DNA from 2 places in the Carboxydocella sp. JDF658 genome. Region 1 is predicted to be linked to the other one. Evidence: riboswitches for the same ligand, from Rfam matches in the RefSeq annotation. Region 1 holds a riboswitch; the other holds the start of a gene.
The links. A riboswitch is a leader RNA that binds a small molecule or an ion and turns the genes downstream of it on or off. The one in region 1 is predicted to bind S-adenosylmethionine.
Positions count from the first base shown of each region.

Region 2: it holds a riboswitch for S-adenosylmethionine, as region 1 does, so the genes downstream of both, JDF658_RS12370 (hypothetical protein) here and JDF658_RS04485 (methionine ABC transporter ATP-binding protein) in region 1, are expected to answer to the same signal.

Region 1 covers NZ_BDLR01000023.1:72,607-76,009, reverse strand. The annotation lists gene eam (glutamate 2,3-aminomutase) at 1-1,197, shown strand, start outside; SAM riboswitch class I at 1,268-1,374, shown strand; gene JDF658_RS04485 (methionine ABC transporter ATP-binding protein) at 1,438-2,466, shown strand; gene JDF658_RS04480 (methionine ABC transporter permease) at 2,456-3,115, shown strand; gene JDF658_RS04475 (MetQ/NlpA family ABC transporter substrate-binding protein) at 3,129-3,403, shown strand, end outside.
Region 2 covers NZ_BDLR01000106.1:522-3,924, forward strand. The annotation lists partial or broken gene JDF658_RS14510 (hypothetical protein) at 1-9, shown strand, start outside; gene JDF658_RS12360 (chromate transporter) at 3-548, shown strand; gene JDF658_RS12365 (hypothetical protein) at 551-1,600, shown strand; SAM riboswitch class I at 1,666-1,782, shown strand; gene JDF658_RS12370 (hypothetical protein) at 1,858-2,781, shown strand; gene JDF658_RS12375 (methylenetetrahydrofolate reductase C-terminal domain-containing protein) at 2,765-3,010, shown strand; gene JDF658_RS12380 (methylenetetrahydrofolate reductase) at 3,023-3,403, shown strand, end outside.

The sequences.
Region 1 (3,403 bases):
CTGTCCAGAGCCAGTGAGCTAAAGGATACCATCCAGGATTATCTGAAAATAAAAGACCATATTCCAACCGGGTTCACTACTTTTGAACAATTCCTTCAGCAAAAGGAACGTATCCTGACAGCATTTCAAGCTTCAGAACATAACTGGCAGGACTGGAAATGGCAAATCAGTAACCGTATTACTACAGCGGAGCAACTGGCGCAATTTATTCCTTTATCCGAAAAAAAGATAGCTGATTTAAACACCATTGGAAAAAGGTTTCGCTGGGCCATTTCACCATATTACCTGGCTGTAATGGACTGGAACAACCCCGATGATCCGGTGCGTCTGCAAGCCATCCCTCAAATCCAGGAACTGCAGGATGAAAAAGGAGAACTTGATCCCATGGGTGAAGAATACTCTTCCCCTGCTCCCGGCATTACCAGGCGTTATCCTGATCGATTAATTATCAATGTTACCAACCAGTGTGCCATGTACTGCCGGCATTGCCAGCGAAGACGCAATATCGGTACAATCGATCGCCATCTGGCCCTGGATCAGCTGGAACAGGCCCTGGATTACATTCGGAAAAACCCGGAAATCCGGGATGTGCTGATTACCGGCGGTGATGCCCTGTTGCTTTCCGATTCCCGTCTGGACTGGTTATTAACCGAGCTGGATCGGATTCCCCATGTGGAAATCAAGCGCATCGGCACCAGGGCACCGGTAACCCTGCCCCAGCGCATTACTCCAGAGCTGGCCGCTATATTAGAAAAGCATCCGCCTATATATATAAATACCCAGTTCAACCATCCCCGAGAGGTCACCCCTGAAGCTAAACAGGCCATTGACCGCCTGATTAAGGCCGGAGTGGTGCTGGGCAACCAGGCCGTGTTATTAAGGGGTATTAATGATAATCCTCATGTCATGAAAAAGCTGAACCAGGAGTTACTCAAGGTTCGAATCCGTCCCTATTATATCTTCCATCCCAAAAAAGTACTGGGTACAGCTCACTTCAGTGTCCCCATTACCACAGGAATAAAAATTATTGACCAATTGCGAGGCCAAACTTCTGGCCTGGCAGTTCCCCAGTATATCGTAAACGCACCAGGTGGTCTTGGTAAAATCCCTGTTAGTCCTGACTACGCTAAAGTAATAGCCAAAGATCATGCCATTTTACGTACCTGGGAAAATAAATTAATAAAAATTGAGTTTTAACTCTTGACACTTCCTGTAATACCTGATAATTTATTTATCGTTGGCTTACGATAAACGCATAGGGATAAGACTCTTATCCAGAGAGGTGGAGGGACTGGCCCGATGAAACCCGGCAACAGCCGTCTATGAGACGGAAATGTGCCAATTCCTGCAGGCAAACTGCCTGAGAGATAAGAGAGGTAACCTGTATAAAAAGGCACCTCTCGGGTGCCTTTAATTTTTAGCACAGGAGAGGTAGCAATGATCAGAATTACTGAACTAAGTAAAGTTTTTCAAGGCCCCAATGGACCGGTACAAGCCCTGAAAAATATTAACCTGTCTGTATCCAAAGGGGAAATCGCCGGCATCATCGGTTACAGCGGTGCCGGAAAAAGTACACTCATCCGCTGTGTCAACCTGCTGGAAACTCCGACTTCAGGTACCATTGTCGTCGATGGACAGGAGATTACCAGCTTGCGGGGTGAACAGCTGCGCCAGGCCCGGCGCAAAATGGGCATGATTTTTCAGCATTTTAACTTACTTTCTTCTCGTACCGTGCGGGAAAATATCGCCTTCCCCCTGGAAATCGCCGGTGTACCCCGGGCGGAAATCAAAAAGCGCGTCGATGAATTGCTGGAGCTGGTTGGCTTGACCGATCGGGCCGACAACTATCCGGCCCAGCTCAGTGGAGGCCAAAAACAGCGGGTTGGCATCGCCAGGGCTCTGGCCAGCAATCCCAGTGTCCTGTTATGCGATGAGGCAACCTCAGCCTTAGACCCTGCCACCACCCGGTCTATCCTGCAATTATTGCTGGATATCAATCAGCGGCTGGGACTGACCATTTTACTTATCACCCATGAAATGGATGTGATCAAAGAAATCTGTGATACCGTCTATGTCATGGAAGCTGGAGAAATTATCGAATCCGGCCCGGTACTGGATGTGTTTGCCCACCCCACCCGGGAGACCACCAGAGCCTTTATCGAAAGCCTGTATCAGCTGGACCTGCCATCAGACTTCTACCGGCAGATTGTCCACCGGCCCGGTTTTCACCGCCTGGTTCGGCTTGTCTTTACCGGCGTCAATGCCGCTGAACCGATAGTGGCCACCCTGGGGCAAAAATTCGCTGTAACAGTAAATATCATGGCCGGCAATATCGACTATATCAAGGGACAACCCCTGGGCATCCTGACTCTGGACATCAGCGGTGACTCCCTAGAAGTGGAAAAGGCCCTTAGCTACTTACACACAACCGGGCTAAAGGTGGAGGTGCTGGAATATGAGTTCTAATGAATTGCAACTGCTCTGGGTAGGCCTGGGGGAAACCCTGTATATGACCGGCATCGCTCTGGTACTATCCTATATCTTTGGTTTGCCCTTGGGAGTAATCCTGGTAACAACTGAAAAAGGACACATCTGGGAAAGCCCTCTCCTCAACCGGACTCTGGGAGCTATCGTCAATGCCACCCGCTCCATCCCTTTTATTATCCTGCTGGTGGCAGTTATCCCTCTGACCCGGTTACTGGTGGGAACATCTATTGGCACTACTGCTGCCACAGTGCCCCTGGTCATTGGTGCTGTTCCTTTTGTCGGCCGGATGGTCGAAACATCTCTCAAAGAAGTGGACCGCGGCCTGGTGGAAGCAGCTTTAGCCATGGGAGCAACCCCGCTCCAGATAATTTTTAAAGTCCTGTTGCCAGAATCCATCCCTTCACTGATTCTGGGTGCCACCATTACAGCCATTACCCTCATCGGTTATTCAGCCATGGCTGGTTTTGTCGGCGGCGGCGGTCTGGGAGACCTGGCGGTCAAATACGGATATTATCGCTATAAGACCGAGATCATGCTGGCCACCATCGCGGTGCTGGTTATTCTGGTCCAAGTCATTCAAAGTTTTGGCAACTATCTTGCCAAGCTATACAATAAAAAACATAAATAAGGAGGTAACAAAAATGTTCAAACGCAAAGCTCTGACTCTCATCACCGGTCTGGCCCTGCTGGCAGGATTAATCAGCGGCTGTGGCAGCCAGCAGGAAAAGGCAGCTGAACAACCCGCTGCCAAAGAAACAGTAGTACTTAAAGTAGGTGCCACCCCCGTTCCCCACAAGGAAATTCTGGAAGCAGCCAAGCCGCTGCTGGAGAAAAAAGGCATCAAGCTGGAAATTGTGGAGTTTACTGACTACATCTTGCCTAACAAAGCCCTGGCTAATGGTGAATTGGATGCCAA
Region 2 (3,403 bases), on a different contig from region 1:
TTATGCTGACAATCTGGCAATTGTTTCTGGCTTTTTTTAAAGTAGGCATTTTCGGCTATGGTGGTGGCCCGGCAGCCATTCCGCTGGCCCAGCAGGAAGTGGTGGAAAATTACCACTGGATGAGCAAAGAGGAATTCACTGATATGCTGGCCATGGCCAATGCCCTGCCCGGACCTATTGCCACCAAGATGGCAGCTTATGTAGGTTATAAAATGGCCGGCTGGTGGGGGGCGGTTGTTGCTCTGGCTGGCGTAGTGGTGCCCACTGCCGTAGCGGTGGTGGCCCTGGGGGCTTTTTTCTGGCGTTATCGCCATCACCCGGGGATTGCAGGGATGTTGAAGGCGGTACGGCCCGTGGTGGTTGTGCTGCTGATTCAGACAGCCTGGGAAATGGGAGCAAATGCCTTTCCCGACCAGTTCACCTGGATAATTGCGGCTGCTTCCCTGCTGGCCCTGCTCTGGCTTAAAATCCACCCGGCCTGGGTGATTTCAGTTAGTATGGCCCTGGGTTTTTTTCTGCAAGTGGGACTTTTTAAGGAGGGACGGTAGTTATGGCAGTAAAAGTAACAGGAATCGGCAGTTTGCCCCATCAGGAGATTGAAGCAGGACTGGCATTAATCCAAAAATATATGGGAGACTGGCCGCACTGGCCGCAATTTCCCGCCCGGGGCTGGCAGGAGGAGTTTGTACCCCAGTATGTTTCCCCGCTCATCCAGCTGGGTCTGGTAGAAAAAAGAGGTACAAAACTGGTTTTTGCTACCGACGGGGAAGATTTTCCCCTGCGTCTGGCGGATTTCTACGAACTTTACCTGGCAGCTCAGGAGGGGGAGAGCAGGGCTCTGGCCGCTTTTGCCCTGCCGGAAGCAAGTGCCAGCGGCCTTTACGCCCTGGTCCGTTCCATTCAGGCTGGCAACTGGCAGGCCCAGGGAGTAAAAGGCCAGCTGAGTGGCCCCATTACCATCGGCTTTCAGCTCTTGCAACCCGATGGCCGGGCGGCTTACTATGATGAGCAGTTGCGGGACGTGATCCTGAAGGCCTGTGAAATGGGAGCCCGCTGGCAGACCCGTTTTTTGCGGGAAGAAACGGGGTTGCCGGTAATAGTCTCGGTGGATGATCCAGGTATCTATGCTCTGGGGCTATCCACCCACATTACCCTGACCCGGGAAGGCATCAAGGAGGATTTGACCACGGTTATGACTGCCATCAAGGCCGAGGGCGGAAGAACCGGTCTGCATTGCTGTGCCGGTACGGACTGGTCCATGGTGATGGAATGCCCGCTGGATATTCTCTTCTTTGATGCCTATGAATATCTTACCTCCTTGCTGGTACATATACCGGCTTTGCAGGCCTATTTCCAGCGAGGTGGGGAAGTGGCCTGGGGACTGGTACCCACTTCTCCCCGGATTGAGACTGAGACCGCAGAGTCCCTGCTGGCCCGCTGGCAGGAAGTGCTGGCAGCCCTGGAACAGCGAGGACTGGACCGGGAACTGGTGCTGCCCCGGAGCTGGCTGACTCCCAGCTGTGGCACAGGAACCCTGTCTGTGGCAGCAGCGGAAAAGGTTTACCATATAACAGCTGAGCTGGCGGAAAAAATTTTCTAAAACAGTTGACATTTTCCCCTGATCTGCATAAAATAGCTTTGTAAACAATTTCATAGGAATTCGTACTCTTATCCAGAGAGGTGGAGGGACTGGCCCGATGAAACCCGGCAACAGCCCATGCGTTGGGGACGACGGATGGGAAATGTGCCAATTCCTGCAGGTGTTTACCTGACAGATAAGAGGAAGAAGGCTATTTATGTCCTCTTCTGCTTATCTGCAGGAGAGGATTTTTTGTTTTCGGGAAAGGGGTGCAGACGATGAGAAAACAGAACCAATGGCAAAAAATTCAGGGGCTGCAACAGTTGCTGGCCAGAGAAACCTGCTGGTATGCTTACAGCCGCAGTGCCTGGTACCGGCAGCTCTGGGATCGCTGGCAACTCCATCCCAAGGACCTGACCGACTGGCAGGTATTTGGCCGCTGGCCCCAGGTGGAAATAGATGATTGGCCGGAAGGAATTCAGCTGACTGAAGAAGAATACTGGAATGGGTTGATCACCGTTACCGATGGCCGGGGTGGCCGCCGGCTGGTGCCCTATACCAGCAAGGACAAGGAACAGGGGATTGAGGCCTACCAGACTCTCTTTCAATTTGCCGGTATCGGCAAAGGGGATAAGGTGGTAATCTGCCCGCCCCTGCCGGGCCTGCTGGACTGGGCCGTTCCGGCCCTGGAACGGCTGGGAGCCTTACCGGTGTTGATTGAAGCCCGGGCTCTGGCCTCCACCCTGGTGGGCAAGGAACCCACCGTGCTGATCATGGGAAAGGAGCAACTGCCTTACCTCTATGGGCTGCCCCTGAAACGGCTGTTGCTGGTCTGGCTGGAAGGGGAAGAAGGGGGCCTGGCGGAGGCCATCCAGGAGGCGCGGCAAATCAGCAACGGGGAGGTAACGGCTCTGGTGCAGCCAGCCTGGTTGCCCTTCCCGGCAGCCATTACCTGTGAAAAGGGCAGTATCCACTGGTTGCATGAACATGTTCTGGCCCAGCAGTCTCCTGGCAACCGACTGCTGCTGACCAGCCTGCGCCTGCAGGCCTGGCCCCTGGTCCGATATGTCAGCCAGCTCAAAGGTATCTGGTCCACTTCCCCCTGTGCCTGTGGTCGGGATGATACTCCGGTGTTGATCAGCCTTGCTACCTGGGGCAAGGAAAAGAAAAGGGGGGGCCAGAGCAATGCCGCAGCCCGCTAAATCCTGTCAGCTTTGCCAGACCTGTCTCAAGCAGCAGACCTTTGACATTTGTCCGGTGCGAGCCTGTGCCAAAGGCTTGAACAGCGGGCCCTGTGGGGGCACCAGGCCGGGCGGCCAGTGCGAGGTGGGCAGCCGCCGCTGCGGCTGGGCCCTGATCTTTCAAAAAGCCAAAACCGCTGCAGTTGCTCTGCCAGCGAATGCGGGCATCAATTTGAAATTCTACGGATAAGGAGAGGTAGCCTTGTTGCAGCAAAAACTGGCTCAGGGGCGTCAGGTATTAACGGTTGAGTTGCCCCCGCCCCGGGGGATTGCTTTTCAGGAAGTGCTGGAGCTGGCCCTTGCTATCAAAGAGAAAGTTACAGCTTATAATATCACCGATAACCAGCGAGCGGTCATGCGCATGAGCCCGGTAGCAATGGCCGCTCTTTTGCTTCAGGCTGGCCTGGAACCTATTTGCCAGTTTACCTGCCGGGATCGCAACCGTTTGGCTCTGCAGTCGGAAATCCTGGGGGCAGCAGCTCTGGGTGTGCGCAATTTTTTGCTGCTAACCGGGGACCATACGCTGGTGGGGGACTGTCCTGGCGCCAAACCGGTTTTTGACCTGGATTCGGTCCAATTGCTG